3 regions of the Pseudomonas sp. 25 R 14 genome follow, and region 1 is predicted to be linked to each of the others. Evidence: predicted binding sites of a transcription regulator. Region 1 holds the regulator's gene; each other region holds the start of a gene.
The links. The regulator sigma-54, encoded in region 1, starts transcription at its own class of promoters, with help from an activator protein. The targets are predictions, from matches to a motif close to ANTGGCATNNANNTTGCTNT.
Positions count from the first base shown of each region.

Region 1 (7,377 bases):
CTGGCGTACGCCCGGCACGGACCTGGCAAGGAAACTGGCCCGCAACCCCGACAAATTTGGCCGACGCGCGGGCATGCAAGCCCAGTTTGTTGATGATTTCAATTTCCAGAGCGGGCATCGCGAAGGTGTTCCTTTCAGCTGAGGTCGCGGTGGCGAACCTGGACATTCTTGAGGGTTTTCTGCAAGACCTGGCCCAGGCGCTCGGTCAGGTAGACGGAGCGGTGATGCCCGCCGGTACAGCCGATGGCGATGGTGACATAGGCCCGGTTGCTGGCGGCAAAGCGCGGCAGCCACTTGAGCAGGTAACTGGAGATGTCCTGGAACATCTCCTCGACATCCGGTTGGGCTGCCAGGTACTCGGCCACCGGCTGGTCCTGCCCAGACTGATCGCGCAGTTCCGGCTTCCAGTAGGGATTGGGCAGGCAGCGCACGTCAAACACCAGGTCGGCGTCTACCGGCATACCCCGCTTGAAGCCAAAGGATTCAACCAGGAAGGCCGTGCCGGGCTCCGGCTGGTTCAGCAGGCGCAGCTTGATGGCGTCACGCAGTTGGTAAAGGTTCAGGCTGGTGGTGTTGATCTTGAGGTCAGCCAAATCAATGATTGGCCCCAGTAGCTTGGTCTCGTCCTCGATGGCTTCGGCCAGCGAACGGTGCGGGCTGCTCAGCGGGTGGCGACGGCGGGTTTCCGAGAAACGCTTGAGCAGCGTTTCTTCGTCGGCATCCAGGTACAGCACGTCGCAATGGATATGCTTGGCGCGTACCTCTTCAAGCAGTTCCGGGAATCGCGTGAGGTGGCTGGGCAGGTTGCGTGCGTCGATCGATACAGCCACCAGCGGTTGAGCCAGCTCGGTATGGATCAGTGCGCGTTCGGCCAACTCGGGCAGCAGGCCTGCTGGCAAGTTGTCGATGCAATAAAACCCATTGTCCTCAAGCACGTTGAGGGCAGTACTTTTACCCGAGCCGGAACGCCCGCTGACGATGATCAAACGCATGATTACTGCCCGCTTTGCTCATCCAGGACAACCTGATACAGCGCTTCGTTGGTGCTAGCGCTGCGCAGCTTCTTACGTACTTCTTCACGGTCGAGCATGCTGGCGATCTGCCGGAGCAGCTCCAGGTGTGCATCGGTAGCGGCTTCCGGGACCAGCAGGACAAACAGCAGGTCAACCGGGGCGCCATCGATGGCGTCGAAATCAATGGGGGCCTCCAGGTGCAGCAGGGCGCTGACCGGGGTTTCGCAGCCTTTGAGGCGGCAGTGTGGAATGGCGATGCCGTTGCCAAAACCGGTCGAGCCGAGTTTTTCACGAGCAATCAGGGCCTCGTACACATCTTGCGTATCCAGCTCAGGCACTTCGCGGCCGATCAGGTTGGCAATCTGTTCGAGGGCTTTCTTTTTACTGCCGCCCGGCACGTTCACGAGGGAACGGCCGGGGGTCAGGATGGTTTCAAGTCGAATCATGGGTGGGGAGTGTTAGCGGCCCGTGCCTTGAAGAAGGCTCTGCTGCTTTTCCTTATGCTTTTTGATTTGGCGATCCAGCTTGTCGGTCAGGTCATCAATGGCGGCATACATGTCTGAATGCTCGGCATTGGCGACTACTTCCCCGCCGGGTATACGCAAGGTGGCTTCGATTTTCTGCTTCAGCTTTTCGACAGACATGATGACTTGCACATTGGTGATCTTGTCGAAATGCCCCTCAATTCGTTTGAGTTTTTCGCTGATGTAGGCGCGCAGCGGTTCGGTCACTTCCAGTTGGTGTCCACTGATGTTGACTTGCATACAGCTTCTCCTTCGTTGCCAGTGCATAAAGCGGCGGGTAGGAATACCCGCCACTGGAACGCTGTGGCCCGCCCGTCACATCAACCGTTTACGCTCGCTGGAAGGCGCGATCCCAAGGGACTCGCGGTACTTGGCGACGGTTCGACGGGCGACCTGAATGCCTTGTGCCTCCAGTAAACCAGCGATCTTGCTGTCACTCAACGGCTTTTTCTGATTTTCCGCGGCAACCAGTTTTTTGATGATCGCGCGGATCGCCGTGGACGAGCATTCGCCGCCTTCGGAGGTGCTGACATGGCTGGAGAAAAAGTATTTCAGTTCATAAATTCCCCGTGGGGTATGCATGAACTTCTGGGTGGTTACCCGGGAAATGGTCGATTCATGCATGCCAACCGCTTCGGCAATATCATGCAGTACCAGCGGTTTCATCGCCTCGTCGCCATATTCCAGGAAGCCGCGCTGGTGCTCGACGATCTGGGTAGCCACTTTCATCAGGGTTTCGTTACGGCTTTGCAGGCTCTTGATGAACCAGCGCGCTTCCTGCAACTGATTGCGCATGAACGTGTTGTCGGCACTGGTATCGGCCCGGCGTACGAAACCGGCGTACTGCGGGTTGACGCGCAGGCGCGGCACCGACTCCTGGTTCAGTTCCACCAGCCAGCGCTCGTTGTCCTTGCGCACGATCACGTCGGGGACGACGTATTCGGCTTCGCTGGACTCGATTTGCGAGCCGGGGCGCGGGTTGAGGCTCTGTACCAGTTCGATAATCTGGCGCAGATCGTCTTCCTTGAGCTTCATCCGGCGCATCAACTGGCTGTAGTCGCGGCTGCCCAGCAGGTCGATGTAATCGGTGACCAGGCGCTGGGCTTCGGCCAGCCATGGGGTCTTGGCCGACAACTGGCGCAGTTGCAGCAGCAGGCACTCGCTGAGGTTGCGGGCGCCGATGCCGGCAGGCTCGAACTGCTGGATGCGGTGCAGGACTGCTTCGATTTCGTCCAGCTCGATATCCAGTTCCGGGTCGAAAGCCTCAAGGATTTCTTCGAGGGTCTCGTCCAGGTAGCCCTGATTGTTGATGCAATCGATCAGGGTCACGGCGATCAGGCGATCGGTGTCGGACATCGGGGCGAGGTTCAATTGCCACAGCAGGTGGCTCTGCAGGCTCTCACCAACGGAGGTGCGGGTGGTGAAGTCCCACTCGTCATCGTCGTTGCTGGGCAGGCTGCTGGCGCTGGTCTGGTAGACGTCTTCCCAGGCCGTATCCACCGGCAGTTCATTGGGAATGCGTTCGTTCCATTCGCCTTCTTCCAGGTTATCCACCGTGGGTGCGGTTTCCTGGTAGGACGGCTCCTGGACGTCGGTATTGGGTTTTTGCTCGATGTTGTCGGCCAGCGGGTCGGCGTTATCGAAGTCGTCGCCTTCTTCCTGGCGTTCGAGCATCGGGTTGGACTCCAGGGCCTCCTGGATTTCCTGTTGCAGGTCCAGGGTCGACAATTGGAGCAGGCGGATGGCCTGTTGCAGCTGCGGTGTCATCGTCAGCTGCTGGCCCATTCTCAGGACTAGCGATGGTTTCATGGCAGGGGCTTAACACCTTATTCGCCGGCGCAATGCGCCATCCACGACAGGGCGCGTGAGCGCCAAACATAAGCAAATTATATGCCTGATATCGGGGGCTTTGCCTAGAGCGCGGTAACAATAAAAATAATGAGGTTTTTATTGACTCCCGCGCCTGATGGCGAATGTCCTGACACCACAGTGTTTACAGGCGGAATTCGTGCCCCAGGTACACTTCCTTGACCAGTTCGTTGGCCAGGATGGTAGCGGAGTCACCTTCGGCAATCAGTTGGCCATCGTTGACGATGTACGCGGTTTCGCAGATATCCAGGGTCTCACGCACGTTGTGGTCGGTGATCAGCACGCCGATCCCCTTGGCCTTGAGGTGATGGATGATCTGCTTGATGTCGCCAACCGAAATCGGGTCGACACCGGCGAAGGGTTCATCGAGCAGGATGAACTTCGGTGCAGTGGCCAGGGCGCGGGCGATTTCCACACGACGACGCTCGCCGCCGGACAGGCTCATGCCGAGGTTGTCGCGAATGTGGTTGATGTGGAACTCCTGCAACAGGCTTTCCAGCTCTTGGCGGCGTCCGTCGCGATCCAGTTCCTTGCGGGTTTCAAGGATCGCCATGATGTTGTCGGACACTGACAGTTTGCGGAAGATCGACGCCTCCTGGGGGAGATAGCCGATACCGGCCCGTGCACGACCGTGCATTGGCTGATGGCTGACGTCCAGGTCGTCGATCAAAACACGGCCCTGGTCAGCCTGGACCAGGCCGACGATCATGTAGAAGCAGGTGGTCTTGCCGGCACCGTTGGGGCCAAGCAGGCCGACGATCTGGCCGCTGTCGATCGACAGGCTGACGTCGCGCACGACCTGACGGCTTTTATAGGCCTTGGCCAGATGCTGGGCTTTCAGGGTTGCCATTACTGGGCCTTCTTCTTCGGCTGGATAACCATGTCAATGCGCGGACGTGGCGCGGTGACCTTGGTGCCATTGGCGCGGCCGGCAGTCGCAACTTGCTTGACGGTGTCGTAGACAATTTTCTCGCCTTCGGTCGAGTTACCGTCGCTGCTGATCACTTTGGCACGATCAGTCAGTACGATGCGGTTTTGCGGCGCGTGGTACTGGATGGTTACGCCGTAGCCTTTGATCGGACCTGGATCGGCGGCATTCTGCTTCTGTTCGAAATAGGCAAGGTTGCCCACCGAGGTCACGACGTCGATGTCGCCGGCCGGGGTGCGGGTAAGGGTCACGGTATTGCCGGTAATTTTCATCGAGCCTTGGGTGATGATTACATCGCCCTTGTAGGTCGCGATACCTTGCTTGTCATCCAGTTGCGCATCGTCAGCCTGAATGTGGATCGGTTGCTGGCTATCGTTCGGCAGAGCCCAGGCGCTCACGCTTCCCAGTGCTGCGCCCAGACCGAGCAAAATAGGGAGGGTTTTAACGAGCCTCATACTGTCCTCTTACGTTCGATAGCAGGTGTATCCTGCTTTCTTTCAAATACGCTTTCATTCCCTTGCCAGTCGATACACCGCCAGCGCCGTCGATTCTAACGTCTTGCTCGGTCTGCGCATATTGCTTCTGTGGGAATACGGTCATGCGACTGCTGGTAATGATGGTCTCGCGGTTCTGTGCGTCGGTGCGCGCAACGCGCACCGAATCGATCAGCTCCACTTCGGTGCCGTCCGGGTTGACCTCGCCACGCTTGCTGGTGACATGCCACGGGAATTCGGTGCCGCGATACAGGTTCAGGTCGGGATTGGTCAGCAATGTGACCTCCGAAGCCTTCAAGTGTTCGACCTTGTCCGACGTCATTTCGTATTGCACCTTGCCGTCAGGCAGGAACTGCACGCTGTAGGCGTTGGTGGCGTAATAGTCGATGGCGCCCTGATCGGCCTGCACAACAGGCTGGTCGAGGAAGCGCTCCGGGCTGATATTCCAGTAGCCCACCGCCAGGAACAGCGCGGCGATGGCTCCGAATATCAGGAAGTTGCGAATCTTTTTGCTCAGCATAGAAGGCTCTATAGGTAGGCGGCGTGGGCCGCTTCAAGGCTGCCCTGGGCACGCAGGATCAGCTCGCAGAACTCGCGGGCGGCGCCTTCGCCGCCACGGGCCTGGGTGATGCCGTGGGCATGCTCGCGGACAAACGACGCGGCGTTGGCCACGGCCATGCCCAGGCCTACGCGGCGAATCACCGGCAGGTCAGGCAAGTCGTCGCCCAAGTAGGCGACCTGCTCATAGCTTAGGTTGAGTTTGCCAAGAAGCTCATCCAGAACCACCAGTTTATCCTCGCGCCCCTGGTAGAGGTAAGGAATCCCCAGGTTTTGTGCGCGGCGTTCCACAACGGGTGTCTTTCGACCACTGATGATCGCGGTTTGCACACCGGAGGCCATCAACATCTTGATGCCCTGGCCGTCCAGCGTGTTGAAGGTCTTGAATTCGCTGCCGTCTTCGAGAAAGTACAGGCGGCCGTCGGTCAGCACGCCGTCCACGTCGAAAATTGCCAGTTTGATGGCCTTGCCCCGTTGCAACAGGTCGTTGCTCATTTACATCACTCCTGCGCGCAGCAAATCGTGCATGTTCAGGGCGCCGATCGGGTGATCGGCATCGTCGACCACCACCAGGGCGCCGATTTTGTGGTCTTCCATGATCTTCAGGGCTTCAGCCGCGAGCATTTCGGCGCGGGCGGTCTTGCCGTGGGGGGTCATGACCTGATCGATGGTCGCGGTGTGGATATCGATGGTGCGGTCCAGGGTGCGACGCAGGTCGCCGTCAGTGAATACCCCGGCCAGGCGACCGTCGGCTTCCAGGATCACCGTCATGCCCAGGCCCTTGCGGGTCATTTCCATCAAGGCGTCCTTGAGCAACGTGCCGCGCTGTACCTGTGGCAGCTCATCGCCGGAATGCATCACATTTTCCACTTTCAGCAGCAGGCGACGACCGAGGGCGCCACCAGGGTGGGAAAAGGCGAAATCTTCGGCGGTAAAACCGCGGGCCTCCAGCAGGGCCACGGCCAGCGCGTCGCCCATGACCAGGGCGGCGGTGGTGGAGGAGGTCGGCGCCAGGTTGAGCGGGCAGGCTTCGTGGGCCACGTGCACGTTCAGGTTCACTTCGGCGGCCTTGGCCAGCGTCGAATCCGGGTTGCCGGTCACGCTGATCAGCTTGATGCCCAGGCGCTTGATCAGCGGCAGCAGGGTCACGATTTCGTTGGTGGTGCCGGAGTTGGACAGGGCCAGGATCACGTCATCACGGGTGATCATGCCCATGTCACCATGGCTGGCTTCGGCCGGGTGCACGAAAAATGCGGTGGTGCCAGTGCTGGCCAGGGTGGCGGCAATCTTGTTGCCGACATGGCCTGACTTGCCCATGCCGACCACGACAACCCGGCCTTTACTGGCCAGGATCATCTCGCAGGCGCGTACGAAATCTGCGTCGATATGGGCCAGCAAGCCTTCTACGGCTTCAAGTTCGAGGCGGATGGTGCGTTGTGCGGATTGAATAAGGTCGCTGGATTGGCTCATGTCTGAAATCGTATAGCCTGACGAAAAGTCGGCGATTATAGCGGTAATGATCAATTCCCTCACGCAAGTTCGTCAGGTGTTGTGCTTCTTGAGCGCGAGATCAGTCTCAATTGCGCTTTTTACCTGTCCTCTTTCTGAACAAGCGCTGCTCCGGCCTTGGGCGCTTTATGTCAGCAGTGATATAGTTCGCCGCCAGTTCGGTCCGCGCAGTCCACATGTGTCTAACTGTCGCAAGCAGTTGTCCCAAGCATGGTGTCTGAGTGAGAAGCTGCATCCCAAGGAGTTTAGATGAGTGCCGATAACGCCTACGCGGTCGAGCTGAAGGGCCTTTCCTTCAAGCGCGGTACGCGCAGCATCTTCAATAATGTCGATATTCGCATTCCCCGCGGCAAGGTGACGGGCATCATGGGGCCGTCCGGCTGCGGCAAGACGACCCTGCTGCGCCTGATGGGCATGCAGTTGCGTCCCACCGCCGGGGAAGTCTGGGTCAACGGCCAGAACCTGCCGACCCTGTCGCGCAG
Region 1 is NZ_CVTS01000065.1:303,901-311,277, reverse strand. Features, by position in the region: gene BFQ03_RS24675 (HPr family phosphocarrier protein) at 1-118, opposite strand, end outside; gene rapZ (RNase adapter RapZ) at 135-992, opposite strand; gene ptsN (PTS IIA-like nitrogen regulatory protein PtsN) at 995-1,459, opposite strand; gene raiA (ribosome hibernation-promoting factor, HPF/YfiA family) at 1,472-1,777, opposite strand; gene BFQ03_RS24655 (RNA polymerase factor sigma-54) at 1,853-3,346, opposite strand; gene lptB (LPS export ABC transporter ATP-binding protein) at 3,531-4,256, opposite strand; gene lptA (lipopolysaccharide transport periplasmic protein LptA) at 4,256-4,789, opposite strand; gene lptC (LPS export ABC transporter periplasmic protein LptC) at 4,776-5,348, opposite strand; gene BFQ03_RS24635 (KdsC family phosphatase) at 5,357-5,881, opposite strand; gene BFQ03_RS24630 (KpsF/GutQ family sugar-phosphate isomerase) at 5,882-6,856, opposite strand; gene BFQ03_RS24625 (ATP-binding cassette domain-containing protein) at 7,145-7,377, shown strand, end outside.

Region 2 (7,377 bases), on a different contig from region 1:
GGTACTCAACGAAGAACGTGCGGCCAAACTCGAACTGGAGCGTCAGCGCCTGCAACTGGCGCTGCGCGAGGCCAAGCTGTTGAGCGTGCAGCAACAGGGCAAGTGGCTGGAAGAGCAGATTGCCAGCCTGACCACCACCCAGACCGATCGCGGCCTGGTGATGACCCTGGGCGACGTACTGTTCGACACCGGCCAGGCAGAGCTGAAAAATTCCGCCAACCGTACAGTGCTCAAGATCGTGCAGTTCCTGCAACTGAACCCCAAGCGGGTGGTGCGGATCGAGGGCTACACCGACAGTACCGGCGGCGAGCAGGAAAACCTCAAACTGTCCCGCGACCGTGCACAGGCCGTGGCGGACGTACTGGTCGACCTGGGCATTGATGACAAACGCATTCAAGTCGAAGGCTACGGCGACCAGTACCCGGTGGAAGTGAATGCGTCCGAGCGTGGTCGTGCGCAGAACCGGCGGGTGGAAATCGTCTTCTCCGATGACAAGGGCCAGCTCGGCGCCGCGCGCTGAACCGCAGTGCGCACGCGGTCGTTGTAGGAGCGAGCTTGCTCGCGAAAAACTGACAGGCGCCGCATTCATTCAGTAAGCACGCGTTATCGTTGACGTTTTTCGTCGGAACGCCACCCGGAGACAAGCTCGCTCCTACAGAAGGCGATGACCGCTTAACTGACTGGCATTATGGCTTGCCTGCGATAGCATCGGCGCGGTACATCTGAAAACTCACATCGCCAGCATCGCAGGCAAGCCAGCTCCCACAGGGTATGTGGCGCACCCGCTATGGAACCCGATCTTTGATCGGGTTTTTCATGCCTGCGATTCAGTGCTCAACCCACACAGTTTTTTCTATCACTGCCGCGCGTCCTCGACTATTGTGGCAACTGTCCCCGTACACTTCTAAACTGTGCTGGTACGTTTCACACAAAAATAAAATACCCGTGAAATCGAGTGCTGCGTCATGACCAATCTCTTGCTTTACCAACGTATCGCCCAGCAATTGGCTGAGGATATCCGGCGCGGTGTCTATCAACCGGGTGAGCGCGTGCCTTCGGTGCGCAAGATGAGCTCCCAGCTCAATGTCAGTCATGCCACAGTGTTGCAGGCCTACGCCAACCTTGAAGACCAGGGTTTGATCCGCGCGCGGCCGCAGTCCGGGTATTACGTGCACCAGACGCCGGCCCTGACTGCTCCGACGCCGGATATCGCCCGGGTCGAGCGCCCAGGCCTGGTCACCCGCAGCAGCATCATTCAACAGGTATTGGTCGAGTCCCGTCGCGAAGGGGTGTTCCCGCTGGGGGCCGCCGTGCCCAGCGTCGACTATCTGCCAGTGCGGGCGCTGCACCAGCAACTGGCCAAGGTCACGCGCTTCCAGAGCCCGCGGGCGTTCAGCTATATGTTCAGCCCGGGCTTCGAGCCGCTGCGGCGCCAGGTCGCGATTCGCATGCGTGATGCCGGGGTGGTGGTCGACCCGTCCGAAGTGGTGATCACCCACGGCTGTGTCGATGCCTTGCAGATGTCCTTGCGGGTGCTGACCCGTCCCGGCGATCTGATCGCCGCCGAATCACCCACCTATTACGGGCTGCTGCAACTGGCCGACCTGCTTGGCCTCAAAGTCATCGAGATCCCCAGCGACCCGGCCACCGGCATGAGTCTTGAGGCCCTGCAGTTGGCGGCCAACCAATGGTCGATCAAGGCCCTGGTCCTGACCACGCGCCTGAGCAATCCCCTGGGCGGCACCATGCCCGAAGAGCGGCAGAAACAATTGCTGCGCCTGGCCTCGGATTTCGATATCCAGATCGTTGAAGACGACATCTACGGCGAGTTGATGTTCGAACTGGGCCGCACCAAGGCCCTGAAGGCCTATGACCGCCTGGATCGGGTGATCTACTGCTCCAGTTTTTCCAAGACCCTGTCCCCGGGGGTGCGTATCGGCTGGATGATTGCCGGCAAATACCAGCAGGAGATCCAGCGCCTGCAGATGTTCAGCACCCATTCGGCGTGCAGCGTCACGCAGATGGGCGTGGCGGCGTACCTGGAGAACGGCGGTTACGACCGGCACCTGCGCTACATTCGCCAGGAGTATCGCAAGAACCTCAGCGCCTTTCAGTTGGCGGTGCAGCAGTATTTCCCCGAGGGGACGCAGATGAGCCGGCCGACTGGCGGCTTTATCCTGTGGGTCAGCCTGCCGGGCCGGGTCAATACTCAGGAGTTGCACGTGCGCGCCTTGCAGCAGGGCATCAGCATTGCGCCGGGGCTGATCTTCAGCAATACGGAACAGTTCAACCACTGTATTCGGCTCAATTGCGGCACGCCGTGGAATCGCGAGGCCGAGCGAGCCTTGATGACCCTTGGCATGCTGGCCAATCAGTTGTGCCTGGAGGCCGCAGGCGGGTTTTGAAGCGCCAAAATGGGGCATGAACGGTAGCTGGCTAATCACCGCGCTTGTCATGCCGCGCTCAACAGGCGAGCATATGGCCTTCTGCCGTTAATGCTGTTGGCGATATGACCTCTATTTTTCCTGCCGCGCTGTTGATCTGTCTGGCGAGCCTGTGCAATGCCACTTCTGTGCTGGCAGCGCCTGCCAGTGCGCCAGTCGTGCTGGCCGCCGCCGCACAAAAGCCGGCACAGGCTAAAAAAACGGTCCCGGCGAAAAAAGCTGCACCGGCCAAAAAAGCCACGAAGGTCAAGAAGCGCGCACCGATCGCCAGCAAATCCAAATCGGCCAGCGAAGTGGCGCAGACCAAGCTGGCGCCGGCGCGACTGGATCTCAGCCTGCCCCAGGAAATGGTCCGGCACCTGCAACCCCTCGGCACCATGCCGCAGCCCAAGAACGTACCGTTATTGCCGCCGATGTTTGAAGAAAAGCCGGTTGATAACAGTGCATTCCAGATCAACGGGCGCCTGCTGAGCAACGAAATGCAGTTGCAGATGCGCAATGAAGAGCGGCGCGATGTTGAAGGCGCAGCCCTGGATTTTGAATTCAAAAATTAATCGTTGCTGCCAAAGTGACCTGAACCACTGACCTTCTGTCGCAGACTGGTCGGTCACTTTTGTTTTCTGCGAAAAACCCCTGTTAGACCATTTTAAAACGGCTGTTTTAGGGCGTACTCTAGCCCGGCCATCAACACTTTGTCGTCGAGGACCTGCTGGTCATGAAATGCCGTGAAGGCTGTGGCGCCTGCTGTATCGCGCCTTCCATCAGTTCGCCGTTGCCCGGTATGCCCAATGGCAAGCCCGCGGGCGAACGCTGCCTGCACCTGTCGGTCGAACAATTGTGCCAATTGTTTGGCCAACCGGAACGGCCAGCGGTGTGTGGTGCCTTCGAGGCGGATATCGAAGTCTGTGGCAGCAGCCAGGAAGAAGCGATCAGGCTGATCGGCTGGTGGGAACAGATGACGGCGGCTTAGTGGGCTTTAATGTCTGAACTTCAACAATAAGGAATACAACAATGGGTTCGCTGAAACGAATGGCTGTGTTGTGCGGTTTTACGGTGTTGTTTGCAGCTGCTGCACAGGCAGAAGAATGGCAGGTCGCCAAGGACGAGGAAGGTATCAAGGTCGCCTTGAGTGAAGTGGCAGGCTCCAAATACAAGGCTTATCGCGGCGTTACCGTGATCAAGGCGCCATTGGCCAAGGTCCAGGCATTGCAGGACGATGTCGTCGGTGCTTGCAAGTGGATTCACGAATGCAAGTCGCAGAAACTGCTGAAGAAGGAAGGTGACAAGAGCTGGACCTACACCCAGTTCAAGGCCCCGTTCCCAGTGACCGATCGGGACTCGATCCTGGAAATCACCACCACCCAGGCCGCCGACGGTAGCGTGACCCGCAAGCTGCTGGAAGTGCCGACCTATCTGCCGGAAGAGAAAGGCTATGTGCGTGTGGCCCAGGTCGAAGGCTTCTGGAAACTGGTGCCCAAAGGCGCCGACCAGACCGAAGTGACTTATCAGGTCCACACCGAGCCAGGTGGCAGCGTGCCGTCCTGGTTGGCCAACAAGTTTGTGGTTGAAGCGCCCTTCAACACCTTGAAAGCCTTGAAAGATCTCGCCGAGAAGCCTTAAGCGCAGCCGAGCAGTGCCTCCAGTCTTGAGTGGAACGATCACCGATCCTTCAAGGTCCAGATAGAGGTAAGCCCATCCATGGGCTTTATCGAGGAGGCACTGATGCAAAAGTGGCAAGTTACCTTCGTTGATGATCACGGCGAGCAGTCCGTAGAGCTGTTCACTTGCGCGCAAAAGCCTAGCCTTGAAGACGCTGCGCAAATGATTCGCGCCAAATTGCTGCCCATCCCCGCCGAACTGGACCTCAATGACCTGGACGGGCGCATCGCCGAACCCACGGTCAAAAGCCTGAAGGATCAGAACAGCATTCAAATTCTCGATATTTCTCCTGCCGCCTGAATATTCCCTGTCTGCCTTTAAAGCGCCGCTGGTGGAGGTGATAGCTTCGCGCTACTCTGCAAGGGAGATCAGCGAATGAATCGCTAAGGTCTGGTCTTGTCAGCTACATGCTTGTTTTCCTGCGGCGATGTCATTGCCGTATAGCTGCGCCTTTCAGGCGTGGGCCTTGGGAAGCACGGAAAGTCTATCCATCGGTTTGAGGAGGACGTTTCATGAGCACAGCCTATCAAGAAGACATCAGCACCCACGTGTTACGCCGCATGAAAGAGGGCGGCTTCGACTTCTCACGTTTTCACCCCATCGAGTTCTACGCCATTTTCCCGGATGAGGAACGTGCGCGTCGGGCTGCGGGTCGGTTTCGTGGGGAATCCATCAATGCCCAGATCAGCGCAAGGGATGACGGCGCCTGGTTTCTGGAACTGAGCAAGGTGATGTTCGCCACCTATGATGGCATCGGTGATTTTGAGCAGGACTTTGAGGCGGTAGTCGAGCCCTTGGGCGGGATTATCGAGGGATGGGGCGTCAAGCACGAGGTTCGTGGGTTACCCATGTAGACACATGATCAATAAAGCAGCGTATCGGCTGACCCTTGGGTCGGCCGATTTTGTTTGTGGCGCGGCAAAGTACTTGGAACTTATTGCGAAAAATCCTCCACAAAAAAAAGGCCACCCGAGCAGGGTGGCCAAAAGGGAAGACCGGAAAGAAGGGGAACCGGTCGGTACTTGCACCAACAAGTTACCGGCGGTGATGGGGCGATGCTGTAGGACGAATCCTGTTCAGCGGATGAGTGCGATTATCCGCAGGCTTTGCCAGGCAGTGAAATCAACTCTGACTATGCTGGTGATAGGCAATGCCTGCGTCTCTTTGAGGCTTGTGTGCCGAGGCAGGGGCGTTTGCTGCACCAGGACGGTGCGATTCGGCCTTTTACTATATCTAACTGGTTGATACTTAAGTGTTTATGCCGCTGGCACGGGCCTTGCGACTGTCCGTTGCGTCCGGGTGACAAGGAGTTCGGCATGATCCGCACTTATTACGATGAAATGTACGATGAGGCCGGCCAGGTCCGGCCTCACTATCGCGAGTTTGCCCGCTGGCTGGATCAAACCCCTGCCGAGCTGCTGGCTCAGCGTCGGCGTGAAGCCGATTTGCTGTTTCACCGCGCCGGTATCACCTTCACCCTGTACGGCGACGAGCAGGGCACCGAGCGCCTGATTCCCTTCGACACCATTCCGCGCAGCATTCCCGCCAGTGAATGGCGCGTTGTGGAGCGTGGCTGTATTCAGCGGGTCAAGGCGTTGAACCTGTTCCTTGCCGACCTGTATCACGACCAGCGCATTATCAAGGCCGGGATTATTCCAGCCGAGCAAGTGCTGGCCAACGAGCAATACCAGCTTGCGATGCAGGGCCTGGACCTGCACCGGGATATCTATTCCCACGTCTCGGGTGTGGACCTCGTACGCGATGGCGACGGTACGTACTACGTGCTGGAAGACAACCTGCGCACTCCCAGCGGTGTGAGCTACATGCTCGAAGACCGCAAGATGATGATGCGCCTGTTCCCCGAACTGTTCGCTGCCCAGCGCATCGCACCGATCGATCATTACCCCAACCTGTTGCTCGACACCCTGAAAAGCTCCAGCCCGCTGGACAACCCCAGCGTGGTGGTGCTGACACCCGGGCGCTTCAACAGCGCGTTTTTCGAGCATGCGTTCCTTGCCCGGGAAATGGGCGTGGAGCTGGTGGAGGGTGCCGATCTGTTCGTGCGTGACGACCGCGTATTCATGCGCACCACCGATGGGCCGAAGGCGGTGGACGTGATCTACCGTCGCCTCGACGATGCCTACCTCGACCCGTTGGCCTTCAACCCGGAGTCGATGCTCGGCGTGCCGGGCCTGTTGGCCGCCTATCGGTCGGGCAACGTGGTGCTGGCCAATGCCATCGGCACCGGGGTGGCGGATGATAAGTCGGTGTATCCCTTCGTCACTGACATGATCCGTTTTTACCTGGATGAAGAGCCAATCCTGAAGAACGTTCCGACGTTCCAGTGCCGCAAGCCTGACGAGCTGTCCCATGTGCTGGCGAATCTGCCGGAGCTGGTGGTCAAGGAGACCCAGGGTTCCGGTGGCTACGGCATGCTGGTCGGTCCGGCAGCCACGGCCGCCGAGATCGAAGCCTTTCGTGCGCGGATCAAGGCCAAGCCCCATGCCTACATTGCCCAACCGACCTTGTGTCTGTCGACGTGCCCGACCTTTGTCGAAAACGGCATTGCGCCCCGGCATATCGACCTGCGGCCGTTTGTCCTGTCCGGCAAGGAAACCCGTGTAGTGCCGGGCGGGTTGACCCGTGTGGCGTTGCGCGAAGGCTCGTTGGTGGTCAACTCATCACAGGGCGGCGGCACTAAAGACACCTGGGTGGTCGAGGAGTGAAACCATGTTGAGTAGAACTGCCTCGGATTTGTATTGGATGTCGCGCTACCTGGAGCGCGCGGAAAACCTCGCGCGCATGCTCGATGTCAGCTATTCACTGTCGCTGATGCCCCAGGATGGGCGCGGCGATGGCCTGCACGAACTGGCCATGCCGCTGCTGATCACCGGCACCCTGGATGACTACCATGAGCGCCATGGCGAGCTGCATGCCGAGCGCCTGTTGCACTTCTTCGCCCTGGACGCGGCCAACCCGGCAAGCATCTACAGCTGCCTGGGCGCCGCCCGCGCCAGTGCCCATGCCGTGCGTGGGCGAATTACTGCAGACATGTGGGAAAACATCAACGCCACTTGGCTGGATATTCGTGTCATCGCCCAGGAAGGCTTGAGCCGTTATGGCATGAGCCGCTTCTGCGAGTGGGTCAAGGAACGCTCCCACCTGTTTCGCGGTGCCACTTACGGCACCATCATGCGCAATGACGCCTTTCGTTTTATTCGCCTGGGCACCTTCATCGAAAGGGCCGACAACACCCTGCGCCTGTTGGATGCCC
Region 2 is NZ_CVTS01000048.1:3,041-10,417, forward strand. Features, by position in the region: gene BFQ03_RS16595 (OmpA family protein) at 1-520, shown strand, start outside; gene BFQ03_RS16600 (aminotransferase-like domain-containing protein) at 966-2,405, shown strand; gene BFQ03_RS16605 (hypothetical protein) at 2,510-2,998, shown strand; gene BFQ03_RS16610 (YkgJ family cysteine cluster protein) at 3,160-3,414, shown strand; gene BFQ03_RS16615 (START domain-containing protein) at 3,456-4,064, shown strand; gene BFQ03_RS16620 (hypothetical protein) at 4,167-4,403, shown strand; gene BFQ03_RS16625 (ribonuclease E inhibitor RraB) at 4,616-4,957, shown strand; gene BFQ03_RS16630 (circularly permuted type 2 ATP-grasp protein) at 5,420-6,829, shown strand; gene BFQ03_RS16635 (alpha-E domain-containing protein) at 6,834-7,377, shown strand, end outside.
Region 2: BFQ03_RS16630 (circularly permuted type 2 ATP-grasp protein) is a predicted target of sigma-54. The motif match lies at 5,367-5,386, and genes of this name have one in related genera.

Region 3 (7,377 bases), on a different contig from region 1:
TCTGACAAACGGCATGGCTGACGGTTCGGCAGTTTTTTCACTGATTGCCTGGCGCAGGAATTAGATGCAGGGGCCGTGCCCAACTCAGGCAGCGAATCAGCCTTTGAGCCGAAACCCGCAAAATATTGTTCAAAAAATCACCAATCCCGGTATGATCGCGCGCCCGGACAAAGCCCCTCTTGGAAACCTGATGAAGCCTCAACTGATCGCCGCCGCGGAACTCGACCGTCTCGAAACGTGGCAGAAATACTCCAGCCACATGTGCGGCGGCTGCACGTCCAACTGCTGCACCCTGCCGGTTGAGGTGAAGATCAAGGATTTGATCCGCATTGGCATCGTCGACGAATTCGAGCGCGGTGACCCGCCGAAGAACATCGCCAAGCGTTTGCAGAAGGAAGGCATCGTCGAGCGTTTCAACTCCAAATCCGAGATCTTTACCCTGCAGCGCATGAGCAACAACGACTGCCTGTACCTGGATCGTAAGACGCGCTTCTGCACTATTTATGACAAGCGCCCGGATACCTGCCGTAACCACCCGAAGATCGGGCCACGGCCGGGGTATTGCGCGTACAAGCCCAAGGAAGTGGTGCGTGAGACCAAGCTGCGTACGCTCGACAAGTTCTAAATGTTTGTTGCCTGACAGATCGCCATCGCAGGCAAGCCAGCTCCCACAGTTGATCGCGTTCATCCTGAATAAACTCGGTCAATGTGGGAGCCGGGCTTGCCCGCGATGAGGCCAGGCCAGACACCACAAAAACTGCAGGCATAAAAAAACGCCCCCGGCCTTTCGACCGGGGGCGTTTTTATTCAGCTAGAACCCAGTATCAGTTCTTGGCCTTTTTGGCAGCGCGGGTACGCTCGCCTTCGTCCAGGATCTTCTTACGAAGACGGATGGACTTCGGCGTCACTTCGCACAGCTCGTCGTCCTGGATGAATTCCAGGGCCTGTTCCAGGGTGAAGCGAACAGGTGGAACCAGGGCGATGGTTTCGTCTTTACCCGAAGCACGCATGTTGTCGAGCTTCTTGCCTTTGGTTGGGTTGACGCCCATGTCGTTGTCACGGCTGTTCAAACCAACGATCTGGCCGTTGTAGATCTCTTGACCGTGTTCAACGAACAGCTTGCCACGTGCCTGGAGGGTTTCCAGGGAGTAGGTCAGCGCCTTGCCGGTTTCTACCGATACCAGAACACCGTTCTGACGGCCGGACATATCGCCGGACTTCATGGTGTCGTAGCGATCGAAGATCGAGGTCAGGATGCCAGCACCGTTGGTCAGGGTCAGGAACTGGTTACGGAAACCGATCAGACCACGAGCAGGGATGTTGTATTCCAGACGCACACGGCCTTTGCCATCCGGCACCATGTTGGTCAGGTCGCCCTTACGCAGGCCCATCTCTTCCATCACCTTGCCCTGGGATTCTTCCGGGGTGTCGATGGTGACGTTCTCGAACGGTTCCTGCTTCACGCCGTCAACGGTACGGATGATCACTTCCGGACGACCAACGCCCATTTCGAAGCCTTCGCGACGCATGGTTTCGATCAGTACCGAGAGGTGCAGCTCACCACGGCCGGAAACCTTGAACTTGTCAGCCGAGTCGCCTTCTTCAACGCGCAGAGCAACGTTGTACAGCAGCTCTTTGTCCAGACGTTCCTTGATGTTACGGGAAGTCACGAACTTGCCTTCTTTACCGCAGAAAGGCGAGTCGTTTACCTGGAAGGTCATGGAAACGGTTGGCTCGTCAACGGTCAGAGGCTTCATCGCCTCGACAGTGTCCGGCTGGCACAGGGTGTCGGAGATGAACAGCGAGTCCATGCCGCTCACGCAAACGATGTCGCCGGCGAAAGCTTCTTCAACGTCGATACGGTGCAGGCCGTGGTGACCCATCAGCTTGAGGATACGACCGTTGCGCTTCTTGCCGTCGGCGCCGATAGCCACAACCGGGGTGTTCGGCTTGACGCTACCACGAGCGATACGGCCAACGCCGATAACACCCAGGAAGCTGTTGTAGTCCAGTGCCGAGATTTGCATCTGGAACGGACCGTCACGGTCAACTTTCGGTGGTGGCACGTGGTCAACGATCGCCTGGTACAGCGGGGTCATGTCTTCCGCCATGGCGGTGTGTTCCAGACCGGCAATACCGTTCAGGGCCGAAGCGTAGATCACTTGGAAATCAAGTTGCTCTTCGGTAGCACCCAGGTTGTCGAACAGGTCGAAGATCTGGTCCAGAACCCAGTCCGGACGCGCGCCTGGACGGTCAACCTTGTTGATGCACACGATCGGACGCAGGCCGGCTTCGAAAGCCTTCTTGGTCACGAAACGGGTTTGCGGCATAGGGCCGTCTTGAGCGTCAACCAGCAGCAGAACGGAGTCAACCATCGACATTACACGTTCAACTTCGCCGCCGAAGTCGGCGTGGCCCGGGGTGTCCACGATGTTGATGTGGTAGCCGTTCCAGTTGATGGCGGTGTTTTTCGCCAGGATGGTAATACCGCGCTCTTTTTCCTGGTCGTTGGAGTCCATCACGCGCTCGTCGTTGAGCTCGTTGCGCTCCAGGGTGCCGGATTGACGCAGGAGTTTGTCTACCAGGGTGGTTTTACCATGGTCAACGTGGGCAATGATGGCGATGTTACGTAGATTTTCGATCACTTGTGTATCTCGATCAGAGGATTCGGTGTGCTGACAGGTCGTGGCAGCGATTAACAGTAGAGTCAGGCCTTGCCGTTACAGCTTGACGGCAGAGTCGGGGGGCCGGTGACGCAGGCCACAGGCAAACAGCCCCGGGCTCTTAGCTCGGTCGATAAACGCGCACATTGGCATGCCCCTCACTGAGCAAATGGTGGGCATGCAGGCGACTCATCACGCCTTTGTCGCAATACAGCAGGTACTGACGGCTGTTATCCAGTTCCTTGAAACGCGCGTTCAGTGCATAGAACGGCAGCGTTTGCACGTCGATGCCAGCGATTTCCAGCGGCTCATCCTCAGCGGCATCCGGGTGACGGATGTCGATGACGATCTGGCCGGCCAGGGCCTCGCTGACTTCTTCGATCTGCACATCCTGGCCCAGTTCATCGATTACACGATCAATCGGCACCAGTTTGGCGTTCTCAAGCGCTCGCTCCAGAATCGCCATGTCGAATTCTTTCTCTTCATGCTCCACGCGGTAGCGCTTGGCATGGGTCTTGGGGTTCACCGAGATGACCCCGCAGTACTCTGGCATGTGCTTGGCGAAATCCGCGGTGCCGATTTCGTTGGCCAGGTCGATGATGTCCTGCTTGTGGCTGGCGATCAGCGGGCGCAATACCAGCTTGTCGGTCACGCAGTCGATCACGGACAGGTTCGGCAGGGTCTGGCTGGAGACCTGGGAAATCGCCTCGCCGGTCACCAGCGCTTCGATTTGCAGACGGTCGGCGATTCTCGACGCTGCGCGCAACATCATACGCTTCAATACGACGCCCATATGACCGTTATCGACTTTTCCGAGAATTTCTCCCAGGACTTCCTCGAACGGTACGCTGACAAACAGTACACGTTGGGAGCTGCCGTACTTCTTCCAGATATAGTGCGCGACTTCCATCACGCCCAATTCGTGTGCACGCCCGCCCAGGTTAAAGAAGCAGAAGTGGCTCATCAGGCCGCGGCGCATGATCTGGTAGGCCGCCACGGTGGAGTCGAAACCACCGGACATCAATACCAGGGTCTGCTCCAGCGCGCCCAGCGGGTAGCCGCCGATGCTGTTGTGCTGGCTGTGGATCACATACAACCGTTGGTCGCGAATTTCGATGCGAACTTCGATTTGCGGCTCTTTGAGCGAAATTCCAGCGGCGCCGCACTCACGACGTAGCTTGCTGCCGACGTATTTTTCGACGTCCATGGAGCTGAACGGGTGCTTGCCGCCACGCTTGCAACGCACGGAAAAAATCTTGCCCGCCAGTTGGGCGCCGTAGTGCTGCTTGCACTTCTCGGTGATGTCGTCGAAATCGCCCAGCGGGTACTCGTCAATCTGCAGGAAATGCGCGATGCCCGGCATGCAGCTCAGGCGCTCGGTCATATCTTTCAAGGCTTTAGGGTCGGTAACGCGGGTTTCCAGTTCGAGATTGTCCCACACACCATTCACCACCACAGCCGGGTCCAGGTCACGGAGCACGGCGCGGATATTCTTGGCCAATTGACGGATGAAACGCATCCGTACCGGTCGGCTCTTGATGGTGATCTCGGGGAAGACTTTAACGATTAATTTCATGGAAACAGCGCGCACAGGGCCAGCCGAAAAAGGGGGGCGCGGATTATAGCGGAAATAGCTCAAGGTTTAACCAGTTAATATACAAACGGCATGCAGCGCACCAAACAGGTGCATTTGCAGAGGATTGCGCTACATTGCAGTGCGCTATTTTTGCCGTTTTGACGGTTTGCACCTTTATAGGAGCGATTTTGAGGCAAAAAACCCATGTCGGGGCACTGGCATGCAATTTGCTCTCTTGTGAGGCAGGTTGCCATGGCGGACTATCCGCGCCGGCATCACCCACATTCTAAGGGCTACTCCACTACCCAAGCCCGAAGCCACCCGGAGGACACTATGTCGAAGTCGGTTCAACTCATCAAAGATCATGACGTTAAATGGATTGATCTGCGCTTCACGGACACCAAAGGCACTCAGCACCACGTGACCATGCCGGCTCGCGACGCGCTGGATGACGCCTTCTTCGAAGAAGGCAAAATGTTCGACGGCTCCTCCATTGCTGGCTGGAAAGGCATCGAAGCCTCCGACATGATCCTGATGCCGGACGACTCCACTGCAGTCCTCGACCCATTCACCGAAGAGTCGACCCTGATCATCGTCTGCGACGTGATCGAGCCTTCGACCATGCAAGGCTACGACCGCGACCCACGTGCGATCGCCAAGCGTGCCGAGGAATACCTGAAGTCGACCGGTATCGGTGACACTGTATTCGTGGGCCCGGAGCCAGAATTCTTCATCTTTGACCAAGTCAAATTCAAGTCTGACATCTCCGGCTCCATGTTCAAGATCTACTCCGAACAAGGTTCGTGGATGTCCGACCAGGACGTGGAAGGCGGCAACCATGGCCACCGTCCAGGCATCAAAGGTGGCTACTTCCCAGTTCCGCCGTTCGACCACGACCACGAAATCCGTACCTCCATGTGCAACGCCATGGAAGACATGGGCCTGGTCATCGAAGTGCACCACCACGAAGTGGCCACTGCCGGCCAGAACGAAATCGGTGTGAAGTTCAACACCCTGGTAGCCAAGGCTGACGAAGTCCAGACCCTGAAGTACTGCGTACACAACACTGCCGTTGCCTACGGCCGTACCGCTACTTTCATGCCTAAGCCTCTGTACGGCGATAACGGTTCGGGTATGCACGTTCACTTGTCCATCGCCAAAGACGGCAAGAACACCTTCGCTGGCGAAGGTTATGCCGGCCTGTCGGACACCGCCCTGTACTTCATCGGCGGTATCATCAAGCACGGTAAGGCCCTGAACGGCTTCACCAACCCGTCGACCAACTCCTACAAGCGTCTGGTCCCAGGTTTCGAAGCACCGGTAATGCTGGCCTACTCGGCTCGCAACCGTTCCGCTTCGATCCGTATTCCTTACGTGTCCAGCCCGCGTGCTCGCCGTATCGAAGCCCGCTTCCCGGATCCAGCAGCCAACCCGTACCTGGGCTTCGCTGCACTGCTGATGGCTGGCCTGGACGGCATCCAGAACAAGATCCACCCAGGCGACGCCGCCGACAAGAACTTGTACGACCTGCCGCCTGAAGAGGCCAAGGAAATCCCACAAGTGTGCGGCAGCCTGAAAGAAGCCCTGGAAGAGCTGGACAAGGGCCGTGCGTTCCTGACCAAAGGCGGCGTGTTCAGCGACGACTTTATCGATGCCTACATCGCCCTGAAAAGCGAAGAAGAAATCAAGGTCCGCACCTTCGTACACCCACTGGAATACGAGCTGTACTACAGCTGCTGATCCGGTAGCGCTGCTTAACGTGGCGTGACAAAAAGACCTCCTTCGGGAGGTCTTTTTTTGCCTGGAATAATGACGATCCACCTTTGCAAACCCCATCAAGCCAGCCCCTACAGTTTGATTGGGTGCTTTCAGGAAATATTTGATCGATGAACAGAATGCAGTGATTCGCACTATATTGGTGCGATAGGTTGCACCCACGCCCACAGGCCAACCCATTTTGGGTCGAAATCTCCCGAACTGGCTGGCAGAGCGCCATTGTTTCGCGCCTCAAGCCCTTATTTCAGGGCATTTACGCTTCTTTTCGGAGCCTTGGTTTGGTTTTTGCATTTTCCTGGTATCAGCGTGAGCCTCAAGCCCGCGCCTTGCTCCAAAAGAGGTCCTAATGACCATCAGCGACGCACTGCACCGCTTGCTACTCGACAACCTGACCACCGCGACCATCCTGCTCAATGACCAATTGCGCCTTGAGTACATGAACCCCGCGGCAGAGATGCTGCTGGCCATCAGCGGTCAGCGCAGCCATGGGCAATTCATCAGCGAGCTGTTCACCGAGTCCGCCGAGGCCTTGAGTTCGCTGCGCCAGGCCGTGGAGCAAGCCCACCCGTTCACCAAGCGCGAAGCGATGCTCACCGCCCTCACCGGCCAGACCCTGACCGTTGATTACGCGGTCACGCCGATCCTGAGCAAAGGTGCGACCCTGCTGCTGCTGGAAGTCCACCCCCGTGATCGCCTGCTGCGGATCACCAAGGAAGAGGCGCAACTGTCCAAGCAAGAAACCAGCAAGATGCTGGTGCGCGGCCTGGCCCACGAGATCAAGAACCCCCTGGGCGGGATTCGCGGCGCCGCACAGTTGTTGGCCCGCGAGCTGCCGGATGAGCACCTCAAGGACTACACCAACGTCATCATCGAGGAGGCCGACCGCCTGCGTAACCTGGTGGACCGCATGCTCGGCTCCAACAAGCTGCCGTCGCTGGCGATGACCAATGTGCATGAAGTGCTGGAGCGCGTCTGCCAGCTGGTGGAGGCCGAAAGCCAGGGCTGCATCACCCTGGTGCGCGATTATGACCCGAGTATTCCCGACGTGTTGATCGACCGCGAGCAGATGATCCAGGCGGTACTCAATATCGTGCGCAACGCCATGCAGGCCATCAGCAGCCAGAACGAGCTGCGTCTGGGCCGCATCAGCCTGCGCACCCGCGCCCTGCGCCAGTTCACCATCGGCCACGTGCGCCATCGCCTGGTGACCAAGGTCGAGATCATCGACAACGGCCCGGGCATCCCGGCCGAACTGCAGGAAACCATTTTCTTCCCGATGGTCAGCGGCCGCCCGGACGGTACCGGGCTGGGCCTGGCCATTACCCAGAACATCATCAGCCAGCACCAGGGCTTGATCGAATG
Region 3 is NZ_CVTS01000069.1:159,199-166,575, reverse strand. Features, by position in the region: gene BFQ03_RS28375 (YkgJ family cysteine cluster protein) at 191-625, shown strand; gene typA (translational GTPase TypA) at 825-2,645, opposite strand; gene thiI (tRNA uracil 4-sulfurtransferase ThiI) at 2,785-4,239, opposite strand; gene glnA (glutamate--ammonia ligase) at 4,573-5,979, shown strand; gene glnL (nitrogen regulation protein NR(II)) at 6,362-7,377, shown strand, end outside.
Region 3: glnA (glutamate--ammonia ligase) is a predicted target of sigma-54. The motif match lies at 4,454-4,473, and genes of this name have one in related genera.